2 regions of the Micromonospora trifolii genome follow, and region 1 is predicted to be linked to the other one. Evidence: riboswitches for the same ligand, from Rfam matches in the RefSeq annotation. Region 1 holds a riboswitch; the other holds the start of a gene.
What was found. A riboswitch is a leader RNA that binds a small molecule or an ion and turns the genes downstream of it on or off. The one in region 1 is predicted to bind cyclic di-AMP.

Region 1 (4,774 bases):
GTACCAGATCGCCGTCCAGTCGCCCTGCCGTCCGGCCAGCGCGTACGTCTGCCCGGCGGACGCCCGGGCCCCGTGGTCCGACACGACCATCGTGTTCGGGCTGCCGTCCGGACGGAGCGCGATGTCGTTGACCAGCGGCGCGTCCGCAGACGGTGCGCTGCGCAGCACCACCGCCGAGGAGCCGCGCGGCGCGCAGGGCACGCCCGCGGTGACGCAGCCGGTGAATGCTGGCTGGTTGGTGGCGTAGTCCGGGTCGATCCGGACCAACCCGGTGGCCGGGGTGCCGGTGTCCAGTCGAGGTGCGTGCAGCAGGTCGAAGTAGTGCGTCCAGTCCCAGTACGGGCCCGGATCCCAGTGCATCCCCCGCACGTTCGAGGCGATGGTGCCGGGCACGTTGTCGTGGCCGATGATGTGCTGGCGGTCCAGTGGGATGCCCAGCCGCAGCGCCAGATGCCGGACCAGCTTCGCCGAGGTCCGGTACATCGCCTCGGTGTACCAGGTGCCCTGCGCCGCGAAGCCCTCGTGTTCCAACCCGATCGACTTCGCGTTGACGTACCAGTTGCCGGCGTGCCAGCCGACGTCCTTGGTCTTCACGTGCTGGGCGATGTGCCCGTCGACCGAGCGCAGCGAGTAGTGCCAGCTCACGTAGGTCGGATCCTGGACGAGTTTCAGGGTCGTTGCCCAACTCGCCTCGGTGTCGTGGATGACGATGTACTCGATCTTCTGCCGCGCGGGTCGGTCGGAGAGGTCGTGGTTGCCGTAGTCCCCGTCGCCGAACGCCTCGTAGGGCGCCGGGATCCACTCGCAGGAGATGGTGCGGGGGCACTCCACCCCGTCCGGGCGGGCCAACCGGCGCAGGCCCAGCCGGTCCAACCAGGAACGCTCGGGCCGCACCGCACGGGCCGGCAGGGTGATCCGCTGGCCGTCGTCGGTCACCCGGGCTTCGCCAGCGCCGATGGTGGTGAAGACCTCGTCGGCGAAGGCCGCCGCGGCGTCGGCGCTGTCCGCGCCCGAGTAGCGGGCCACCGCGCCGTACCAGGCCGCCGGGTCGGTGTCCGCGCCGACCGGCGCGCCCAGATCCCGTTGGTACGCGCTCAGCAGCGCGGCTCCACCCCGGATGTTGAGGCCCGCGTCGGTGCGCAGTGCCTCGGGGGTGGCGCCGGTCAGCGTGGCGGCGGCGTCCACGGTCTGCAACGCGGCGGTGGACGGCGCGGGGGCCTCGACCGGGCGGGGCGCGGGCACCCGGGCGGATCGGGAGTCGTCGCCACGTGGGTCCTCGGCACCGGCGTCGTGGTGGCCGCGCCCGGGTAGAGCGGCCACGTGCCGCGCGTCGGTCAGGTGCATCGGGCCGTAGCCGCCACTGGTGCTCGGTGTGCCGGCGTTGGTGTCCCAGCGCGACTCCAGGTAGGAGACGCCGAGCAGCACGACGGCCGGCACGCCGTACTCGGTGGCCGCGGCGGTGTACTGCTGCTGGCGGTCGGTCGTGGGCGCGGCGGCGGCCGGGCCGACGGAGAGTGGCACCGTGGTGGCGGCGGCGACCACGGTGGCGGCGAGCAGTGCGCGCCAGCCGGTCGACAGGGTTGGATGGTGCATCGAACCCCCTAGATTCTCGCGGAGTGAGGTCAGGTCACCTTCGCGCCACCCGGGAGGTTACGTCAATACCTTTCTATCTATCGAAGCATGAGGAAAGAATCCTTCACACACGGTCGGTGACCTCGTCCAATCCGTACGGAGTGTCACGGCCGCACGGGTTGCGGATCGGTAACAAGCGTCTCTACTCTGGTCATTCGTCGGCCCGACAGCAGCTCCGCCCAGCCCGGGCGGTAACGGACCGACACCGCCGAGTCGTTTCCGAACGAACCGGGGACCCAGGTCCCTCGGGGTGAATCCGCAGCCACTGCGGTAGGGCGCCGACTTCCCGCCCGAACCCGTCAGCTAACCCGGTAGGCGGTCAGGAAGAAGGAGTACGAGACCCCGGTGGCACTCCATGCCCCGCGGCCGTCGTCCGAGCGGTCGGCATCAGCCGGCCCGACGTCGATCGTGCCGCGCCCACGCTGGTCCCGCTTCACCACCGCTCTCGCCGCGCTGGCGGGCATCGCCGTCGTCCTGACCGGCAGTGCCACGGCGGCCCACGCCGACCCGTCCGTCGCCGAGATCGAGCGCCAGATCGACGCCGACTGGAACAAGCTCGAACCGATCATCGAACGACACAACGCCACCCGCACCGACCTCGCCGCGAAGCGCAAGCAGGCCGACGCGCTGGCCGCCGGGATCACTCCGCTTGAGCGCCAGGTCGACGCCGCGATGGACAAGGTCAGTGCTCTGGCCGTACGCGCCTACAAGGGTGAGAACGTCTCGACAGTCAACGCGGTGCTGGGCAGCCGGTCGCCCAGCGAGGTCGTCGGCCAGCTGGAAATGCTCGACCGCTTCGCGCACAACCAGCAGAAGGACGTACGCCAGGTGGCCGACCTGCGCGACCAGTTGGCCGCGCAGAAGGCGCCGCTGGACGAGATGGTGGCCCAGCTGACCCGCACCGAAGCTCAGCTGGCGGCGAAGAAGAAGCAGATCAACGACGAGATCGACCGCCTGCAGAAGCTGCGCCTCAAGGTGTACGGCAGCGGCGGCGGCGGTCCGCTGCGCCCGGCGCCCTGCCCGGGTAGCTACCCCGGCGGCGCCGCGGGCACCGCTGTCAAGTTCGCCTGCGCGCAGATCGGCAAGCCCTACGTCTGGGGTGCCGAGGGCCCGAACTCGTACGACTGCTCCGGGCTGATGCTGGCCGCCTGGGCGAAGGCCGGCGTGTCGCTGCCGCACAACGCCGCCGCGCAGAGCCGGGTCACGAAGAACGTCAGCAAGGGCGACCTGCGCCCCGGCGACCTGGTCTTCTACTACAGCGACATCCACCACGTCGGCATGTACGTCGGCGGCGGCTGGGTGGTGCACGCCTCGCAGGCCGGTCAACCGGTCAAGATGAAGAAGGTCGACGACGGCCCGATCCACAGCTACGGCCGCCCAGGCTGACCCCGGGTGACCGAAGGGCCCGTCGCGATCCGTCGCGGCGGGCCCTCGTCGTCTGTCTTCTAGCGGATGAACCTCAGCGGGTGGGCCAGGTGCGCCAGTGCTGCCAGGCGCGGCTGGGTGTCGGTCCCCGCTGGCCCTGGTAGCGCGAGCCGTAGACCACCGAGCCGTACGGGTGCTCGGCCGGCGAGGAGAGCCGGAAGATGCAGAGCTGCCCGATCTTCATGCCCGGCCACAGGGTGATCGGCAGGTTCGCCACGTTCGAGAGTTCCAGCGTCACGTGGCCGGAGAAGCCCGGGTCGATGAAGCCGGCGGTGGAGTGCGTGAGCAGCCCGAGCCGCCCCAGGGAGCTCTTGCCCTCCAGTCGGCCGGCGAGCTGGTCACCCAGCGAGATGACCTCCAGCGTCGAGGCGAGCACGAACTCCCCCGGGTGCAGCACGAACGGCTCACCGTCGGGGACCTCGACCACCGATGTCAGGTCGTCCTGCTGCATGGCCGGATCGATGTGGGTGTAGAGGTGGTTGTTGAAGACCCGGAACAGCCGGTCGAGTCGGACGTCGATGCTGGACGGTTGGACCAGGGTGGGCTCGAACGGCTCCAGGCCCAGCGTGCCGGCCTTGATCTCGGAGACCAGGTCGCGGTCGGAGAGCAGCATCGGACCACCATAGCCGCGCTGCCAAAACTGGCCGGATTCGGTGCCGGTGACCAGCGCGTCGAGGTCGCTGCTCGTACATTTGTTCGATAGAATGCCCACATGGCTTCCTGGTCCGAATTCGCCGCCGACGAGCCCCGACTCGCCGACGGGATCCGCGTTCTCCTCCAGCAATACGGGCCGGGCTTCGGCTATCTGGCCACGGTCCGCGCCGACGGCGGGCCCCGCGTCCATCCGGTCTCCCCGGTCATCACCGCCGAGGGGCTGTTCTGCTTCATCATCGACTCGCCCAAGCGCCGCGACCTCGAACGTGACGGCCGTTACGCGCTGCACTCGTTCCCCGCGGAGGAGAGCGACGACGAGGCGTACGTGGCGGGGTGTGCCCGTCCGGTGACCGATCCGGTCCGAGTGGCGCAGCTGGCGCAGAGCGCCCGGGCCGAGCCGCAGGTCGACTGGCGGCTCTTCGAGTTCACCGTCGACGTGGCCATGCTCACCCGCCGCGAGCAGCACATCGCGGGCATTCCGGGCCTCCCCCCGGGCCGGCCGGCCGTTCGGGTCTGGCTCGACCCAAACGCCCCGTCGGCGGTGGCCGCGCCCCTCGCCGTCCCGCAGGCGCGCCCGACCCGCCTCAGCCGTGACGTCCAGTACACGGCCGCCTGACCACAGCCGGAAGATCATCGGTGCCGGCTCCGTCGTAACGGAGCCGGCACCGGGCGTACGCGCCGGCCCCGCGCCCCACCGCCCGGAAAGATCAACTCGGCTTCGGCGATATCGCGGTGTCCCGGCGATCCGGATGCCCCGACTTCCAGGAAACCGAGTGGATCAACCCGGCCCGACCCCGGGCGGCACGGTACGCGGACAGCCGCGGCCGGCGGGGGTACCTGGGTGCACGGGCTCGACGACTCGGGTACAGTGGTGCCGCTTGCGGGTGTAGTTCAATGGCAGAACATCAGCTTCCCAAGCTGACAGTGCGGGTTCGATTCCCGTCACCCGCTCCAACGCGAAGGCCCTGGCCAGGACGTGAGTCCCGGTCAGGGCCTTCGATGCTGTTGCGGCCAGCAGCGCTCGCAGCCGACAAGACCCTGAAGGCCCCGAACCCCGGCCGTT
Region 2 (4,774 bases), 2.1 Mb from region 1:
CCAACGGCGAGCGCGGTGCCGGCCTCGGTCGCCGCCGGGTCGCTGGCGGCCACCTGCCGGCATGCCGGGGCACCCAGTGCGGCCCGCCCGGCCCCGGCGATACCGCCGGAGGCCACCGAGGAGTCGGTCCCGACCTGGTCGGTCGACACGCCGGTGGCGCTCCCCGGCGATCAGGGCACCATCGCGTCCGGCGTGCTACCGGTCCGCGCTGCCGAATCTGACCGGCTGCCCCTCGTTGACGGTGCGAACGGTCGGGCTTCCCGGGCCCCACCCGGGCGCTGAGCCACCGGGACGACCGTCCCGTCACCGCGTCCTGTCGACCCACCGCTCCCTGACCCGCCGACCCGTGCCCACCGTGGCCCGCTGGTCGGCGCGGCTCCCCATCGCACTGCTCTCTCCCCGAGGTGCCGACCATGGAGACCGTCGTCTTCTACCAGTTCGTGACCGAGGTGCCGCAGGCCGCCGCCATCTGGTCGACGCTGTTCCTGCTGACCCTGGGCCTGCTCACCGTGCTGGCCGCCCGCCCCGAACGGGACCGGCCCACTGACGACCCGCTCCCGGCCGGGCCCACTCCTCGGGAGTTGGCCGCCGCCGAGGCCGTCGACAGGCGCCGCTACGCCGAGGAGGTGGCCGTCGCCGCGGCCGGCGCGGCCACCACCGCCAAGCGGTGGCGCGCCGCCTGGCTGACCGCTCAGGAGCAGTTGGAGCGGGCCTGGATCGGGTACGACGAGGCGGACACCGCCACGCGTCGCTTCGCGGGCGCCGGGGCGCTGCCCACCCCGCAGACCCCGCACACCCCCGCCGAGTACGCCGCCCGGGAACGCTATCTGCACCGGGCGGCGATGGCGGCGTACTGGCGGGGCGACCTGACCATGGCACAGCTCGGCGACGTGTTCGGGCACCGGCGCGGCTGGGATCCCCGGCGACACCCGGTCGAGCAGGAGGTGCTGATCAGCCGGGTGATCCGGGACGCGCGGCTGGCCGACTACCAGGCGGCCGCCGACCGGGAGCGGGCCGCCTGGCGCGACGCGGAGTTGGCCGCCGAGTCGGCTCGTGCCCTCGCCGAGGAGGCACACGCGGCGGCGGCCCGGCTCCGCCCCACCCCGGTGCCCGCGCGTCGGACGGTGGCCGGGTCGTTGCGTCCCGCCGTCGTGGCACGGTGGCGCCCGGCCCGGGTGGGTTGAGCCCAATCCGTGATGTGAGGCCGGTCACCCGATTGCGAAATCGGACGTCCGGCGCGATCGGCGCCATTGTTCCCGCGATTACCGTCGCGTTGTTTGCGGCCTGTCCGGTTGTCGCCCGTAGGCGTCGCCGTAACCGGTTGTCCCATCGAGTCACATCATCGGCAATACGCGCAGAAATTGTCGCGCCAATTGGGGTTTACGCAGGTGAACCTGGCTTGGCAGGGCGCTGAGACGCCAGTAGTGTCGTCCCGTCCGGTGCGGTAACCGATCGCAAGACGCGACGCCGCATCGACCCGCTTAATCGTGATCAACGAGCCGGGGACCCATCAGTAAGTCTGGGGTGAATCCGCGAGCCACGGCCCGCGGTAGGGCGATCTTCCCGCCCGAATCCGTCAGCTAACCCGGTAGGCGGTGTCGGAAGGAGTCCCATCCTCGTGCAGCACCTTTCCACCCCTCGGTTGTTCCCTCGCCTCCACGGCGCGGCGGTGCACCCGCTCATTCGTCCAGTGACGGTGAGCTGACCCCCCGGGTCATCGCCTTCCCCGCCCGGCCGCGCCGGGCGTTCCCCTGAGCGGTTCACCATCCGCGGACCACGGTCCGCGCGCTGGCGCCTGCCCGGATGCCGGTCCGGCCCCGGTGTGCCGCTCTCCCCCCGATCCGTGGAGGACCCCGTGAAGCACACCCTGAAGCGTCAGCTCCGCCGCCTCGCCACCGAGCGCCCGTACCAGATCGTTGCCGCCTCCGCCGCGGCCCTCGCGATCGCCACCACCACCGGCGCCCTGCTCACCACTGCCGACGACGCCCCGGTCGGCCAGCGCACCGCGACCACTGTCGCCGAGATGCGCAGCGACGTCGCCGCCTCCCGCGGCGAGGTTCGGGACGCGTCCCCCTCGGCCAGCGCCGCGCCGACCACGGCCGGCCCGGCCACCAGCGCCGCGTCGCCCGCCGCCAAGGCCAGCAGCAACCCGGACCTGACCCGGAAGCCGGAGCGGCCGAAGCCGCCCGCGACCAAGGTGCTCGACTACGACTACGAGGCGCAGAACACCTACTACAACTGCGGCCCGGCGGCCACCCGGAACGCGCTCAGCGCGGCCGGCATCGACCGCACCCAGGAGGAGCTCGGCGCCGAGCTGGGCACCACCGAGATGGGCACCAACTCGGCCGAGGACACCACCCGGGTGCTCAACGCCGAGGTGAAGGGCTCCCCGTACCGGACCCGGATGTTCCCCGGCGCGCCCAGCCCGGCTCAGATGGACCGGCTCCAGGCCGACGTGGTGAAGGCCATCACCGACGGCCGGGGCGTGGTGGCCAACGTCGTCGGAGACGCCACCGACACCGACGGCAGCTGGCACTCCTACGGCGGCGGGCACTACATCGCCGTCGTGGGCTACAAGGACAACGGTCGCACCGTGCGGATCGCCGACTCGGCGAACCCGGCCGACCCGTCGTACTGGATCACCACCATCGACCTGGCCAACTGGATCACCAGCCGGGGCTACTCCGCCTGACCCGGGCACGCTGACCGCCGCGGGCGCCATCCCCCACGAGGGGCCGGCGCCCGCGGCGTCTTCGTCGACGAGTCAGTACGCGATGAAGCCGTACAGCGCGAGATGGTTCGACTTCGTCCCGCCGACCGTGTGGTCGATGGTGGACGGCTGCACGCTGCCCTTCACGAAGAGATAATCGATCTTGCTGGAGCCGTTGGTGGCCTTCGACCCGTAGCCGGTCATTCCATAGCCGCTCAACGTGCCGGGGGCGATGCCCGTCCGGTTCGCGTCGATGCCCACCACGCGGATCGTGGAGGCGTTCAGCAGGCTGGTCGCGTCCGCGCCGAGGTGGATGCCGGTGTTGGCGATGCCCCGATCGCCGTCGCCGGCGCAGGCATTCTGCCGGTTCTCCTGGGGCAGGTGCATGGTCGCGGCGAACACGCTGGTGCCGGTCGCCTTGATGGTGAACCGGGCCGCGATGGCGCTGGTCCGCTTCCACTTGTAGAAGTCGGTGCTGTCCGGGTCGCTGTTCGGTGGCTTGTACAGCGTGCATCCGGCGCCGTCGGCGTACGCCGTGCCCGGCCTGAGCCAGCCCGCGCTCCAGTACTTCGAGATGTCGCCGCTGGCCAGGCTCAGCGTCCGCGTGTTCCAGATGATCCCGTTGGTCTGCTTCTTCTTGAGATCCCCGAGCGACTGCGAACTGCACTTGTGCGTGCTGCCCCACGGCTCCGGGTCACTCCACGCCACGATCGCCCCGTAGGTGCCCGCCGGGTAGCCGAACTTCGCCGACAGTTGGTCGGCGTACGCCTCGGCCTGGCCGCTGCCACGCACCTGCTGCACGATCAGGATGTCGGGCGGCGCCACACCGCTGGTGCCGGTGCGACCAGCGTCGTCGACCAGGATCGAGCTCAGGTGGTCCGGCCCGGAGATCCGGGTGCAGCTCCCGTCGGAGTTGTTCACCACCAGGTTCTCGATGTTGTTGTTGTAGACCCGCAGGACCCGGTCGGCCGCCACTGCCGCCCCGCCGTTCGGTGTGGTGACATCCGCCGGTGTGCCCGGTGCGGCGTGCGTCGGCGACGCGCCGAGCGCGACGGCTGCCAGGGCTGCGACCAGTGCTGATCCGGACATCCTGAGCACTGTGGCTCCTTTCCGCGACGGGATCGACGGATGGCGGTCCCGGTTCAGGTCGCGAACTCTACAGTGGATCTTCGTGTCCCGGGGGTGGCGCGGGTGACGGCTCTCGTACCAGGCCGTGAACCGTGGGAGACTGCGGCCGTGGTGGAGAAAACGGGTGGTCACGCCGGCCGCAGGCCGGTCCTGCTGCTGCTGCACGGCATGGGGGCGACCGGGGACGTGTGGTTGCCCTGGGCGCCGTACCTCGAGCAGCACTGGCCCGGGCGGTGGCTGGCACCGGACCTCGCCGGCCACGGCTGGGCGTCGCCGCTGCCGTCGTACTCCTTCGCGGGCTTCGCCCAGCAGATCGCGCAGGCCCTCGCCCCCGACGACCGGCTGGTCGTGCTCGGGCACTCGCTGGGTGGGGTGGTCGGCCTGGCGCTGGCCGCCCGCGACGCCGGGACGCCGGTGGACGCGGTGGTCGGGCTGGGCATCAAGGCGCTCTGGTCACCCGCTGAGCTGACCCGCGCCGCCGAGGTCGCCGCCCGCCCGGTGAGCTGGTTCGCCAGCCGCACCGAGGCGGCACGCCGCTACCTGCGGGTCGCCGGGCTGGCCGGCCTGGTCTCGCCGGACCACCCGGTGGTGGACGCCGGGCTGCGTCAGGTCGACGGCCGGTGGCGTCTCGCCATGGACCCGGCCGCCTTCGCCGTCGGCGAGCCCGACCTGACCGCGCTGCTGGCGGCGACCGACGTGCCGGTGGTGCTGGCGCGCGGGGAGAACGACCCGATGGTCACCGACGAACAGCTCAAGGAGTACGGCGTACCGGTCGCCACCCTGCCCGGTCTCGGGCACAACGCGCACGTGGAGGACCCGGCCGCGGTGCTGGCGCTGCTCGACCCGTACCGCTGAGGTCCTACGAGCGCGTTCGTCGGCAGGAAAGCGGTCGTGCCGCCCCACCCCGGCGCATACGATCCCGCGTTGATGTCCACT

Region 2: another riboswitch for cyclic di-AMP. It lies ahead of ACQRWP_RS04810 (C39 family peptidase); the one in region 1 lies ahead of ACQRWP_RS28560 (NlpC/P60 family protein).

What each region holds. Positions count from the first base shown of each region.
Region 1 is NZ_CP191526.1:6,134,675-6,139,448, forward strand. Features, by position in the region: gene ACQRWP_RS28555 (N-acetylmuramoyl-L-alanine amidase) at 1-1,593, opposite strand, end outside; cyclic di-AMP (ydaO/yuaA leader) riboswitch at 1,829-1,964, shown strand; gene ACQRWP_RS28560 (NlpC/P60 family protein) at 1,978-3,018, shown strand; gene dcd (dCTP deaminase) at 3,092-3,670, opposite strand; gene ACQRWP_RS28570 (pyridoxamine 5'-phosphate oxidase family protein) at 3,770-4,327, shown strand; tRNA gene ACQRWP_RS28575 (tRNA-Gly) at 4,592-4,665, shown strand.
Region 2 is NZ_CP191526.1:1,048,025-1,052,798, forward strand. Features, by position in the region: gene ACQRWP_RS04800 (hypothetical protein) at 1-282, shown strand, start outside; gene ACQRWP_RS04805 (hypothetical protein) at 414-1,184, shown strand; cyclic di-AMP (ydaO/yuaA leader) riboswitch at 1,469-1,610, shown strand; gene ACQRWP_RS04810 (C39 family peptidase) at 1,844-2,692, shown strand; gene ACQRWP_RS04815 (hypothetical protein) at 2,765-3,799, opposite strand; gene ACQRWP_RS04820 (alpha/beta fold hydrolase) at 3,947-4,693, shown strand; gene ACQRWP_RS04825 (hypothetical protein) at 4,766-4,774, shown strand, end outside.